Regions from separate parts of the Pedococcus sp. NPDC057267 genome, predicted to be linked through region 1. Evidence: riboswitches for the same ligand, from Rfam matches in the RefSeq annotation. Region 1 holds a riboswitch; each other region holds the start of a gene.

Region 1 (4,363 bases):
GGCGTCACGCGGATGCGGACGTCCCCCACCACCCGGGCCGCCCAGTCGGTGCCGTCGGACCTGCTGTCCACGACCGCCGACGGTGTGACCACGGCATACCCGGCCGAGCGGACACTCCGGTCGACCACGGTGACCAGCCCGTCCTCGCGCGCGGCGTTGTCGGCGACCACGAGCGCCAGGCCACCGGTGAGCAGACCGAGCGAGACCAGGACGGCGACGGAGCCCGCCACGACCCCCACGACCCGGCCGGCGCCCCAGCCGGAGCGTCGGGGCGGCGCGCCGCCCGCACCGGGGGGTGGGCCCATCGGTGCCGGTGGGTACGCCCCGCCCGGTCCGCCGCCGGCGCCTTCGGGGGTGGAGCCGGTCGGTGAGCCGGTGCCCGCCGCCGCCCAGCCGGCCCCCGGCCCCGTCGCGGGTCCTGCAACCGACGAGCCGGAGGTGGGAGCAGGGGCGCCCGGGGTCGCGAAGCCCATGGCGAGCGGCTCGTGCGGGCCCTGGTCGAGGCGGAACGGCGGGTAGGCGTCGGTCATGAGCCCGACGTAGGCGGCGACCCGGATCACCCAGCGGTTGAGCCCGAGGAGCAGGTCGTAGAGGGCCTGCGGGTAGCGGCCCGTCGCCGCGAGGAGCACCCCCGCGACGAGGACGAGGACGCCGATGAGCCCGGTCTGCGCGCCCACGGTGCGCCAGCGATCCGCGGTCTCGACGGCATACGTCCCCGAGCCGACGAGCAGGGCGACGACCACGTAGTGCGGGATGGCCAGCAACCACCACTTGACGAGCACGAGGCCGCGCGACAGGTGCTCGGGGTAGTCCACCTCCAGGTGGGCGGGGTAGTCGGGCACCTCGTCCAGGGTGAAGGGCGGGTACCGGTCGGTGCCGAGCGCGCCGTAGGACCAGTACGCCACGCGCCAGCTCCAGCGCAGCACCCCGGCGTTGAAGTCGAACAGGGCACGCGGGTAGCTGCCGGTCACGAGGATCGCGAAGAACGCCACGATGCTCAGCACGGCGAAGGCCACCCAGAGGAGCGCCAGCACGACGACGTGCGGGATCGCCAGCAGCCACTTCACGAGCCACAGCCAGCGGGAGGCGTGGGGTGTGGTGTCCGCGTCGAGGTGGACGGGGTACGTGACCGGGCGCGGTGCGGGCGCCGCCGGTGCGGTCGGGAACGCAGCCATGGAAGGACCTCCTGTGTCACCTCGACCGTCGCGCCGCCACCGTGGGTCTCCTAGGGTCCTTGGGCCCGGTGTCGGCCACCGGCGGGACCTCGCGACCGCCTCGCGCACGGGCTCTCGCCTCCGGTCCCGCAGCCGTTGCAGCAGCCACCAGCCGAGCAGGGCCCCGCCCACCGGGACCTCCATCCCGATCACGAAGAGCCGGTAGAGCAGGACGGCAGCCGCCGCGGGCGCGGGTGCCGTGCCCAGGCCCACGAGCAGCCCGGTCATGCCCAGCTCGACGATCCCGGTGGCGGCCGGCGAGATCACTGCCAGCGACAGCAGCCGCTCGACCGCGAACGCCCCCGCCACCACCACGAGTGGGGGCCGCGCCCCCAGCAGGTCGAGGCACAGCCACAGCAGCACCGCCTGCAGCACCGCATACATGAGCTTGCCCACGGTCAGCCGCACCCACGCGACCCGCACGAGGTCGGCGACCGACGCGACGGCGGCGACCACCCGGTCCGAGTAGGAGGTGCCCGGTGCTGGCGGGCGGCGCACGAGGGTCGCCACGGGGTCGACCACCCGCCCCAGCCACCGGACCCGCCGGGGCTCCCGCAGCACGAAGGCCGTCACGACGACGAGCGCGAGCAGGGTGGCGCAGGCACCCAGCCCCGCGGTGGTGAGGGCCTCGGAGTGCGTCCCCGAGGCGAGGAACCAGCCGAGCGCCGCCGCCGGGACGGCGAGCCGGCCCAGCACGTCCCAGATGTTCGTGACCAGCGCCCAGCGCAGGAACGCCGGCGTGCCGAAGCCCCAGCCCCGCACCGCCCAGTAGTTGACCGCCGACCCGGCGGCGCCGCCGAGCGGGAGCAGGTTCGACACGGCACTGCCGGTGATGTTGAGGAAGAACGCCCGGCGGTGGGAGAGCCCCGGCAGCGCAGCGGACAGCGCCACCGTCTGGGCGGCGAGACCGGCCAGCCACACCGCGGCGAGCAGCGCGACCTCGGCCACGGTCAGCTGCGCCAGGACAGCACCGACCTGGCCCCATCCCACGCCGGCGACACGCGGCAGGCCGAACGCCAGGAGGGCGACCGCCAGCGCAGCGGCCGCGACGGCCTCCCCCTCCCTCAGCAGGCGCGCGCCACGGCTGGCGGGCAGCGGCGACCGCGCCCGCCGGGCCGGGCCGGTCGCGGACACGCCCCCATGGTGGGCGCACGCCGCCAGCGGGGACAGGGACCTTGGACCCCGGGCACGGCCGTGCACGGCCATCCCGGGCCACGTCCGGCCACGTCGGGACACCCCGCGACACGCCGGGACACGCGGGCACAACATCTGGTGCCGAGGTTCTGCGCCCACCACCCCATATGGTGGTCCACAGCTGGTCCGGGGCCGAGATCCATCGGCTCCGGGGCAAGAGGGAACCCGGTGCGACTCCGGGACTGCCCCGCAGCGGTGACCGGGAACGACCGCCGTCAACCAAGCACTGCGCCCCCGGGCGTGGGAAGCGACGGCCAGTAGGAACCGTGGTCGGCACCTGCCGTCCACGGCACGCCCGGGAGTCCGAAGACCTGCCAGCGGCCACGCGCACCCGCGCGTGGTGGAGTCGTGGCCTCGAGGGCGGGTCCAGCGACAGCGGTGCGACGTGTGCGGCAGCGGTATGCCGTGGACGCGCCCTGTGTCGTCGTCCCCTCCCCGTGTCCCGGCTCCTCCGGAACCGCTCGCGAGGAGAGAGCAGATGACCCAGGTCGAGGACCGGGCGCCCGGCGCCCAGGAGACCACAGGCACCGCCGCGGCGCAGCACGCGCCCGGCACCGGCACGGCGCAGGACGCGGCCGGCCCCACCCCGCGCCGCAGCACCATGCAGGTGCGCAAGCGCAACGGCGACGCCGAACCCGTCGACGTCATGAAGATCGTCCGCGCCGTCGAGCGGTGGTGCGACGACCTCCCCGAGGTCGACCCGATGACGGTCGCCACCCGCACCATCAGCGGGCTCTACGACGGCGCGACGACGGCCGAGCTCGACCGGCTGTCGATCCAGACGGCGGCCGAGATGACCGCCACCGAGCCCGAGTACAGCCGGCTCGCGGCCCGCCTGCTGTCGAACTACATCGACAAGGAGGTCCGCGGCGCCCAGGTCGCGTCGTTCAGCCAGTCCGTCCGGCTCGGCCACCTCGAGGGGCTCATCGGCGACGAGACGGCCGCCTTCGTCGAGGCCAACGCGCGTAAGCTCGACCACGCCGTCGACCCGTCCGCCGACCGGCGGTTCGAGTACTTCGGCCTGCGCACCGTCTACGACCGCTACCTGCTGCGCCACCCCCAGACCCGCGACGTCATCGAGACGCCGCAGTACTGGCTGCTGCGGGTCGCCTGCGGCCTGGCGCACACCCCGCAGGAGGCGATCGACTTCTACCGGCTCATGTCCAGCCTGGCCTACCTGCCGAGCTCGCCGACCCTGTTCAACTCGGGCACGCGGCACACGCAGATGTCGTCCTGCTACCTCGTGGACAGCCCGCGCGACGAGCTCGACTCGATCTACGACCGCTACGCGCAGGTCGCCAAGCTGTCGAAGTTCGCCGGCGGCATCGGCATCTCGTGGTCGCGGGTGCGCGGTCGCGGCGCGCTGATCCGCGGCACGAACGGCCACTCCAACGGCATCGTCCCGTGGCTGCGCACGCTCGACTCCTCGGTCGCCGCGGTCAACCAGGGCGGCCGGCGCAAGGGCGCCGCCTGCGTGTACCTCGAGCCGTGGCACCCCGACGTCGAGGAGTTCCTCGAGCTGCGCGACAACACCGGCGAGGACGCCCGCCGCACCCACAACCTCAACCTCGCCAACTGGGTCCCCGACGAGTTCATGCGCCGGGTCGAGGCCGACGAGCCGTGGTCGCTCATCGACCCCAGCGAGGTGCCCGAGCTCCCGGACCTGTGGGGCCCCGCCTTCGAGCGGGCGTATGCCGCGGCGGAGCGCGAGGGGCGCGTCGTGCGCACCGTCAGCGCGCGCGACCTCTACGGGAAGATGATGCGCACGCTGGCCCAGACCGGGAACGGCTGGATGACCTTCAAGGACGCCAGCAACCGCACCTGCAACCAGACCTCGGACGAGCAGGGCCCGGGCGCCCCCGTCGTGCACCTGTCGAACCTGTGCACCGAGATCATCGAGGTCAGCAGCGACGGGGAGACCGCGGTCTGCAACCTCGGCTCGGTCAACCTGGCCC
Region 2 (4,363 bases), on a different contig from region 1:
AGGGCGACACGGGTTCGCCGCCGCGCCTTCGGCGGGGCTCGGCACGGGCTGGCGGGCAGGTGGTGACGGGGGCGTCGAGGCCAAGGCCCATCCTCCTCGGGACGGAAACGGCGGTGTGGGCGAGGCGACCGGACTCGCCCCCTCACGCTCGAGGAGGACCACCGTTGCGGGACAGTGCCGGGATCACACCGGACTTCGCTCGGACCACAGGCCCGACGGCGCCGGGCACTGGCCGGGAGGCTACACCGTCGGGAAGGGCGTCCGTCCGCGGCTGGAGTAGAGGTGCGAGTCGACGAACCCTTCCGCGGCCAGCGCCCAGCCGACGATGATGACGGCCGCCTGGCGCAGCTCGTGCGACTCGACCTGGTCCGCGATGTCGGCGAGCGTCCCGCGCAGGATGAGCTCGGCCGGCTGGCTGACCTGCGACCCCACGACCACGGGGCAGTCGGCGCCGTAGTGCTCGGCGAGCTCGTCAGCCAGCCGGCGGGTGTGCCGCACCGCCAGGTGGAGCACCAGCGTCGCGCTCGTGGCGGCGAACGACCCCAGCGCCTCCCCTGACGGCATCGCGGTGGAGTCGCGCTGGGCGCGGGTGAGGACCACCGACTGGGCCACCTCCGGGACGGTGAGCTCACGCCCCACTGCGGCCGCAGTCGCGGCATACGCACTGACCCCGGGAGTGACGTCCCAGGGCACGCCCGCGCGATCGAGCCGACGCGCCTGCTCGGCCACTGCCGAGTAGACCGACGGGTCACCCGAGCACAGGCGGGCGACGTCCCAGCCCTCGTTCGTGGCTCGGACCAGGTGCTCGGTGATGGCGTCGAGGTCCAGGTGCTGGGTGTCGATGAGCTCCGCGTCGGCGGGACAGTGCGACAGGACCTCCGCGTCGAGGTAGGTCCCGGCGTACAGGCACATCCTGCTGGTGGCGATCAGGCGGACTGCGCGCAGGGTGAGCAGGTCCGCAGCGCCTGGCCCCGCGCCGATGAAGTGGACGGTCATGTCTCCACCGACCGTGCGTCTGGGGAAGGTGCGGTGGGCCCCACGAGCGGCTTGGTAGCGCTCCACTGCACCACGGGCCGGGACGGGGTCCAGGAGAGGTGCGCCCCCAGTGGCTGGGCGTGCTCCACGCTGATCCGGGTCAGCCGGCCGCCGAAGCGCGAGCACGCGGCGACGATCACCGCTTCCGTCCCCAGGGTCACGGCGTGCGCGACCATTCGGCCACCCGGGAGCAGCCTCTCCCACGCGCGCTCGACGACGTCGGCGGTGAGCCCTCCGCCGACGAAGACCGCGTCGGGCGGTTCCAGCGCGGCAATGGCCGCCGCGGCCTCCGCGGTGACGACCTCCACGTCGGTTGCGGCCCCGAGCGCGTCGGCGTTGCCTCGGATGCGCTGGGCGCGGGACGGGTCGCGTTCGACCGCGGTCGCCCTCGCCCTGCGGGCGGCCAGAACCCACTCGATGCCCACGGCGCCCGAGCCGGCACCCAGGTCCCAGAGGTGGGCGCCGGGGGTGGGGCGCAGGCTCGCCAGTGCCGAGGCGCGCAGGTCGCGCTTGGTGATCTGTCCGTCGTTGTCGAAGGCCGACTCAGGACGTCCGGGGACCGGTCCCGCCGGCCGAGCCAGCGCGCCCACGGGGTCGACCTGGACACAGAGGAGGACGAGGTCAGGGGTGGGCGTGGGATCCCAGAGCTCGGCGGTGGCGCTCCGGCCCCCCTCGTCCGGGCCCCCCAGGTGCCACCAGGCGGTCACCGTCGAGGCACCACAGCCGGCCTCGCGCAGGAGCTCGGCCACGGCCGCGGGCGTCGACCCGTCGGAGCACAGGACGACCAGGCGCTCGCCGGGGTCGAGGTGGCGGCGAATCGTCGCGAGCGACCGACCCACGACGGAGACCACCGTGGTGGTCTCCGTCGACCAGCCCATCCGGGCCCGGGCGAGGACGGGCGAGGGCAGCGCCGGGTGGACCCGGACCGCTTCCGCACCCAACAGGTGCACCAAGGTGGTCCCGATGCCGGAGGTGAGCGGGTCGCCGCTGGCGAGGGCGACGACCGCGTCGTCGGCCGGCTCTCCCGCCTCCGCGACCGCCTCGAGCTGCCTGGCGAGGAACTCCGGCAGGGTCGGCACCAGCGGCCGTGGCCACTGCGCCCGGACCTGTCCGTGGACCGCCGGCACCAACGCGAGGTGTCGCGGAGCGCCGAGCAGCACCCGGGCTCTCGCCACGAGGCGTTGCAGGGGCTCCGGCAGCTCGGCGAAGCCGCCGTCGCCCAGGCCCACGACGTTGATCACGCGCAGGATCCTATGTGACATGATGACGCGCGACGCGGGGCGTGGAATTCGGTGTGAGTCCGAAGCGGTCCCGCCACTGTGAGCGACGGGTGAGCCCGTCGTGAGCCAGGACGTCGGCCCGCGTCACGCCCGCCCGGACCCCCGGTCGGGACGTCTTGCGACCGGCGAGCGTGGTCACTCGCCAGGAGGTCACGCGCGTGCCCCACTACCCCTTCTCCGCCATCGTCGGTGCCGATGACATGGCGCTCGCCCTGGTACTCACGACGGTGGCCCCCGACGTCGGGGGGGTACTGGTCCGCGGCGAGAAGGGAACCGCGAAGTCGACCATGGTGCGCGCCCTCGCCGAGGTGCTGCCTGCGCAGAGGGTCGTCACCGGCTGCCGCTTCGGGTGCGACCCACGCCACCCGGACCCCGGCTGCCCTGACGGCCCGCACCCGGGCGACACACCGGCACACGACCGGCCTGCACGGCTCGTCGAACTGCCCGTCGGCGCCACGGAGGACCGGGTCATCGGGTCACTGGACCTGTCCCGCGCCCTGGGAGCCGGTGAGACCGCGTTCGACCCTGGCCTGCTCGCCGCGGCACACCGGGGGATCCTGTACGTCGACGAGGTGAACCTGCTCCACGACCACTTGGTCGACCTCCTGCTCGATGCTGCGGCCATGGGCCGCAACACGGTGGAGCGCGATGGTGTGTCGATGTCGCACGCAGCCCGCATCGTGCTGGTCGGGACGATGAATCCCGAGGAGGGGGAGCTGCGTCCCCAGCTCCTGGACCGTTTCGGCCTGACCGTCGAGGTGGCCGCATCACGCGAACCGTCCGAGCGCGCCGAGGTCGTCCGGCGTCGGCTCGCCTTCGACGCCGACCCCGACACGTTCTCCGGGTCGTATGCCGCCGAGCAGGCGGTCCTGCGCGACCGGATCCGTCGCGCCCAGGAGGCCCTGCCCGCGGTGCGTCTCTCCGAGTGGGCGCTGACCACGATCGCCACCGTCTGCGCCGGCTTCGACGTCGACGGGATGCGCGCCGACCTGGTGACCGCACGTGCCGCCCGGGCCCACGCCGCCTGGGACGGCCGCACGGAGGTGACCCGAGAGGACATCCGTGCCGCCGCTCGCCTCGCGCTGCCACACCGACGACGACGCAACCCCTTCGATGCCCCGGGGCTGGACGAGGACCTGCTCGACGCCCTCCTCGGCGACGAAGCCCCGGACGACGACCCCGAGCCGGACGGCCCACCCCCACGCGACACCGGAGACGGGCCCGACGACTCGCAGACGCAGGACCCCGGCCGGTCGGACCACGCAGGCCCTGACTCCCCCACGGGCGCGACCCCGGGCGCCGACCCGCAGGTCGGCGACCAGTCGGAGCCGGACGCCGGGGCGGAGGAGGTACCCGAACCGGTTCCTGCCCCTTTGCCGTCCGCCACGGCCGTGGCCGAGGCGCACGACCCGTACAGGGCCCGGCGGCTCCAGGTGCGCGGCACCGGGCAGGGCGAACCGGGACGACGCAGCCGCGCCATCACCTCCTGGGGTCGCACGGTCGGCGCCAGTTCGGGCGGCGAGGGCCGGATCCACCTGCCTGCGACGATCGCGGCCGCCGCCCCCCACCAGGGCCGTCGAGGCCGCACCGGCCCACTCCTCCTGCACGCCCAGGACCTAAGACACCGGATCACCCAGGGACGCGAGGCCAACCTGGTCCTGCTCGTGGTGGACGCGTCCGGGTCCATGGGCGCCAGGCAGCGGATGGCCGAGGTCAAGACCGCTGTGCTGAGCCTGCTGCTCGACGCCTACCGGGGCCGCGACCGGGTGGGCGTGGTCACCTTCCGAGGGGACGATGCCAGCCTCGCACTGCCGCCGACCTCCTCCGTGGAGGCCGCCGCCCGGTGCCTCACGGACCTGCCGCACGGCGGACGCACCCCACTCGCCGAGGGCCTGCGCACCGCGGCACGCGTCCTGGAGCTCGAACGGATCCGGGACCCGCGCCGGCGACCATTGCTCGTGCTGGTGACCGACGGTCGCGCCACCAGCGGTGCGGACGCGCTCGCGCGGGTTCGTTGGGTGGCCGACCGGTGGCGCTCGATGGGCGTC
Region 3 (4,363 bases), on a different contig from region 1:
CGGTCGTCCACGTCGTCGGCTGCGATCGCCGTTGCGGTGAACCGGCCTGCGACCACGTGGGCCTGGTCGCGCCGCAGGACCTCTCCGCCGTACTGGCGGCTGCGGGGGGTATCGGTGCCTGAGCTTCTCCCCGACCGGCCGCCGAGCCGGCGTTACCACTACCTCACTGACGGCCAGGAGATATACCGCCGCTCGTTCGCGATGATCCGCAGCGAGGTCACGGGCATGCTCGGCCGCGACGGGATACCGGCCTGGTCGGGTCACGAGCTCACCGTGGCGACCCGGATCGCGCACGCGGCAGGCGACGTCGACGTACTGCGCCACCTCGCGCTACACCCGGAGGTCGTGGCGTCCGCCCACGCGGCGCTCCTGCACGGCGCGCCCGTCGTCACCGACTCGCTCATGCTCGCCTCGGGGATCACCAGGCGCCGACTACCCGCCGACAATGCCGTCGTGTGCACGCTGCGCGACGAGCGGGTACCGGCGCTGGCCGAGAGGTGGTCGACGACCCGCGCGGCCGCGGCAGTCTCGCTCTGGAGGCCGCACCTCGAGGGCGCCGTGGTCGCCATCGGCAACGCACCGACCGCGCTGTACCACCTGCTCGAAATGTTGCACGACGGCGGCCCGCGGCCGGCGGCGATCATCGGTCTGCCCGTCGGCTTCGTCGGGTCGGCCGAGTCCAAGGACGCGCTCGCCGCCCACCGACTCGCCGACGGTTCGGTCGTGCCCTGGCTCGTCGTCCACGGACGGCGCGGCGGTTCGGCCATGGCGGCCGCCGCCGTCAACGCCGTCGCCACTCCGGACGAACTGGCATGAGCGCCGAGCACCCGGCTGCGGAAACCGCGCGCCGACCCGCTCCGGACGACGCCCGACCCGGCCACCTCTACGGCGTCGGCGTCGGCCCCGGCGACCCCGGGCTCATCACCTTGCGGACCGCTCGGCTGGTGGCCACGGCCGACGTCGTGGCGTACCACCGCGCCGCCCACCGCCCTTCGACCGCGCGCAGGATCGCCGCCGCCCACATCCGGGTGGACACCATCGAGGAGCCACTGGTCTACCCAGTGACCACGGGCACGACCGACCACCCCGGCGGCTACTACGGCGCCCTGGCCGAGTTCTACACCGAGTGCGAGCAGCGCTTCCGTGACCACCTGACGGCCGGGCGCAGCGTCGTCTGCCTGGCCGAGGGCGACCCGCTGTTCTACGGCTCGTTCATGTACGTCCACGACGCCCTGCGTGACGAGTTCCCGACCACCGTCGTCCCCGGGATCACCGCGATGGCGGCCGCGAGCGCCGCGGTCGGCACAGGCCTGAGCCGGCACGAGGACGTCGTCACGGTGCTGCCCGGGACCCTGCCGCTCCCCGAGCTCGCGCGCCGGCTGGCCGACACCGACGCCGCCGTGGTGATGAAGCTGGGCCGGACCTTCGCGACGGTACGCGAGGCGCTGCGCCAGGCCGGGTTGCTCGAGCGCGCCGTCTACGTCGAAAATGCCAGCCGCCCGGGCCAGCGGGTCCTTCCGGTGGCCGAGGTGGACCCAGGCACGGTGCCCTACATGGCGATCATCGTGGTGCCGGGCGTGGACGTACGGGCCGACGCCGCGGGACGGGCAGGCGCAAACCACGTGCCGCTTCAGGGGTCCAGGGTCACGTCCGCGCCGCAGCAGCCGGAGTCGGCGAAGCGGGGCATCGTGCACGTCGTCGGGCTGGGTCCGGGGCCGGGCCGGTGGCTCAGCCCCGAGGCGAACGCCGTCCTCGCGGAGGTCGACGACGTCGTCGGATACGCGCCCTACGTTGCCCGGGTTCCTCAGCGAGAGGGGCTCACCCGGCATGTCAGCGGGAACACGGTCGAGGTCGACCGCGGCCGGCTGGCCCTCGACCTCGCCCGGGCCGGCCGTCGGGTGGGGGTCGTCTCCGGCGGCGACGCTGGGGTCTTCGGCATGGCGGCCGCCGTTTTTGAGGCAGCGGAGGACGCCGGTGAGGCCTACGCCGACGTGCCGGTGAACGTCGTCCCCGGCATCACGGCCGCGCACGCGGCGGCCGCCCTGGCCGGGGCCGTGCTGGGCGCCGACCACGCGCTCATCTCGCTGTCGGACCGGCTCAAGCCGTGGTCGGTGGTCGCCGACCGGCTGCGTGCCTGCGCCCGCGCCGACCTGGCGATGGCGTTGTACAACCCGCGCTCGGCGAGCCGCCCGCACCAGCTGCACGACGCCCGCGCGGCTCTGCTGGAGGAGCTCGGGCCTGACCGCGTCGTCGTCGTCGCCCGGCACGTGGGCCGGGCCGAGCAGGGATTGTGGGTCGGCACGCTGGGCTCGTTCGACCCTGAGCGGGTGGACATGGGGTGCCTGGTCATGGTCGGCGCCGCGGGCACAAGGGTGACGCGTGCTGGTCGGGTCTGGACGCCGCGGTTCGTCGGGAACGCCGCCGCGCCCCGTGTCCCGCGCGCTCCGTCGGGCTGCTAGGTTCCTGCCCGCCCCCTGACGGCGAGGAGAACCCGGTGAGAACCCGGGGCGGTCGCGCCACTGTGACCAGCACCAGTGCTGGAAGTCAGACCTCCCGTCGTCAGCAGCCCCAACGATCGGGACGCGAGATCCCGCAGGAGGTTCCGTGACGACCCGCCCCGCCCCGACGGATCACACCACCCGCAGCTGGCACCGGCTTCTCACGACCTGGAGCCGGGCCGACCGCCGCGCGGCCGCCTCCCTCCTCGGGGTCGTGCTGCTGCTGCACGTCGTCGCCTTCGGGCTGCTGCTGTTCGTCGTCGAGCCGGCCCGCCACCGCATCGGCAGCACCGTCTTCGGGGTCGGCCTCGGCCTCACGGCCTACACCTACGGGCTCCGGCACGCTTTCGACGCCGACCACATCGCGGCGATCGACAACACCACGCGCAAGCTGCGCGGCGATGGCCGCCGCCCGCAGTCCGTCGGCTTCTGGTTCGCGATGGGCCACACCGCGACCGTCGCCTTCCTGGCTGCTCTGGTCGCCGCCGGAGCCCGCGCGGTCACTGCACTGACCAACCACGACAACCCGGTGGGCCACATCCTCGGGATGGTCGGCACGAGCGTCTCGGGCGGCTTCTTGTATCTCATTGCCGCGCTCAACCTCGTCGCACTGGTCGGCATCCTCCGGGTCTTCCGCGCGATGCGGCACGGCGAGCTCGACGAGCCCGCGCTGGAGCACCACCTTGCCACCCGCGGGCTGCTGGCGCGCCTTCTGGGCCGGCTCAACGCCACCATCACCAAGCCGCGGCAGATGTTCCTCGTCGGTCTGCTGTTCGGGCTCGGTTTCGACACCGCGACCGAGGTGGCGCTGCTCGTCCTCGCCGGCACGGGGGCCGCCTCCGGGCTGCCGTGGTACGCGGTCATCGTCCTGCCCCTGCTGTTCGCCGCTGGGATGTGTCTGCTCGATACGCTCGACGGGCTGTTCATGAGCGTTGCGTACGACTGGGCCTTTCTGGATCCAGTGCGCAAGGTGTTCTACAACCTCACCATCACGGGGCTGTCGGTCGCCGTGGCGTTCGTCATTGGGACCATCGAGCTGGTCGGAGTCCTGCACGACAGCGCGGGCTGGGTCAATCCTTGGACCGACTGGGTCAGCGGCCTGAGCCTGGGCAACGTGGGGTTCGTCGTCGTCGGGTTGTTCGCGCTCACCTGGTCGGTGGCCGTGGCGTACTGGCACCTGGCGAAAGTCGGGGAACGCTGGCTGCCCGACACCTCCCAGCAGACCGGGTGAGGCCGACCGGCCGCTGCGGGGCTGCCTGTCAGCCCGACGTGGGGCGGCATCGCGCAGAGTAGAGGTGGGACTCGACGAACCCCTGGGCGTCCAGCGCCCAGCCCACGATGACGACCGCGGCTTGGCGCAGCCCGGCGGCCTGCACCTGGTCGGCGATGTCGGCCAGCGTCCCTCGGAGAACCAGTTCGCCCGGCAGGCTCACCTGTGAGCCCACGACGACGGGGCAGTCGCGGCCGTAGTGGACCGCCAGCTCAGCCGCCAGGCGGCGGGTGTGTCGGATTGCCAGGTGCAGGACCAAGGTCGCACCGGTGGCGGCGAAACGGGCCAACTCCTCCCCGGGTGGCATGTGGGTGGAGTCGCGCTGAGCCCGCGTCAGCACCACGCTCTGGGCGACCCCGGGAACGGTGAGCTCGCGCCCCACGAGCGCCGCCGCGGCGGCATACGCGGATACTCCCGGCGTAACGTCCCACGGGATGCCGGCCCGGTCGAGTCGACGGGCCTGCTCGGCGACGGCCGAGTAGACCGAGGGGTCCCCGGAGCAGAGCCGGGCGACGTCCATGCCTGCGCGGGTCGCGCGCACCAGGACCTCGGTGATCTGGTCGAGGTCGAGGTGCTGGCTGTCAACCAGCTGGGC

The links. Region 1 has a riboswitch for cobalamin ahead of ACFUC1_RS01320 (ribonucleoside-diphosphate reductase subunit alpha). Riboswitches for the same ligand answer to the same signal wherever they lie in the genome.
Region 2: linked by a shared signal. The riboswitch ahead of ACFUC1_RS03245 (magnesium chelatase subunit D family protein) and the one ahead of ACFUC1_RS01320 (ribonucleoside-diphosphate reductase subunit alpha) in region 1 are both predicted to bind cobalamin.
Region 3: linked by a shared signal. The riboswitch ahead of ACFUC1_RS10830 (HoxN/HupN/NixA family nickel/cobalt transporter) and the one ahead of ACFUC1_RS01320 (ribonucleoside-diphosphate reductase subunit alpha) in region 1 are both predicted to bind cobalamin.

What each region holds. Positions count from the first base shown of each region.
Region 1 covers NZ_JBHUYG010000003.1:8,608-12,970, forward strand. Annotated here, with positions in the region: gene ACFUC1_RS01315 (DUF4389 domain-containing protein) at 1-2,348, opposite strand, end outside; cobalamin riboswitch at 2,514-2,742, shown strand; gene ACFUC1_RS01320 (ribonucleoside-diphosphate reductase subunit alpha) at 2,887-4,363, shown strand, end outside.
Region 2 covers NZ_JBHUYG010000007.1:39,159-43,521, forward strand. Annotated here, with positions in the region: gene ACFUC1_RS03235 (cobalt-precorrin-4/precorrin-4 C(11)-methyltransferase) at 241-996, opposite strand; gene cbiE (precorrin-6y C5,15-methyltransferase (decarboxylating) subunit CbiE) at 993-2,276, opposite strand; cobalamin riboswitch at 2,283-2,409, shown strand; gene ACFUC1_RS03245 (magnesium chelatase subunit D family protein) at 2,474-4,363, shown strand, end outside.
Region 3 covers NZ_JBHUYG010000042.1:11,135-15,497, reverse strand. Annotated here, with positions in the region: gene ACFUC1_RS10845 (cobalamin biosynthesis protein CobG) at 1-122, shown strand, start outside; gene ACFUC1_RS10840 (precorrin-8X methylmutase) at 115-816, shown strand; gene ACFUC1_RS10835 (precorrin-2 C(20)-methyltransferase) at 813-2,459, shown strand; adenosylcobalamin (AdoCbl) riboswitch at 2,475-2,563, shown strand; gene ACFUC1_RS10830 (HoxN/HupN/NixA family nickel/cobalt transporter) at 2,605-3,729, shown strand; gene cobM (precorrin-4 C(11)-methyltransferase) at 3,758-4,363, opposite strand, start outside.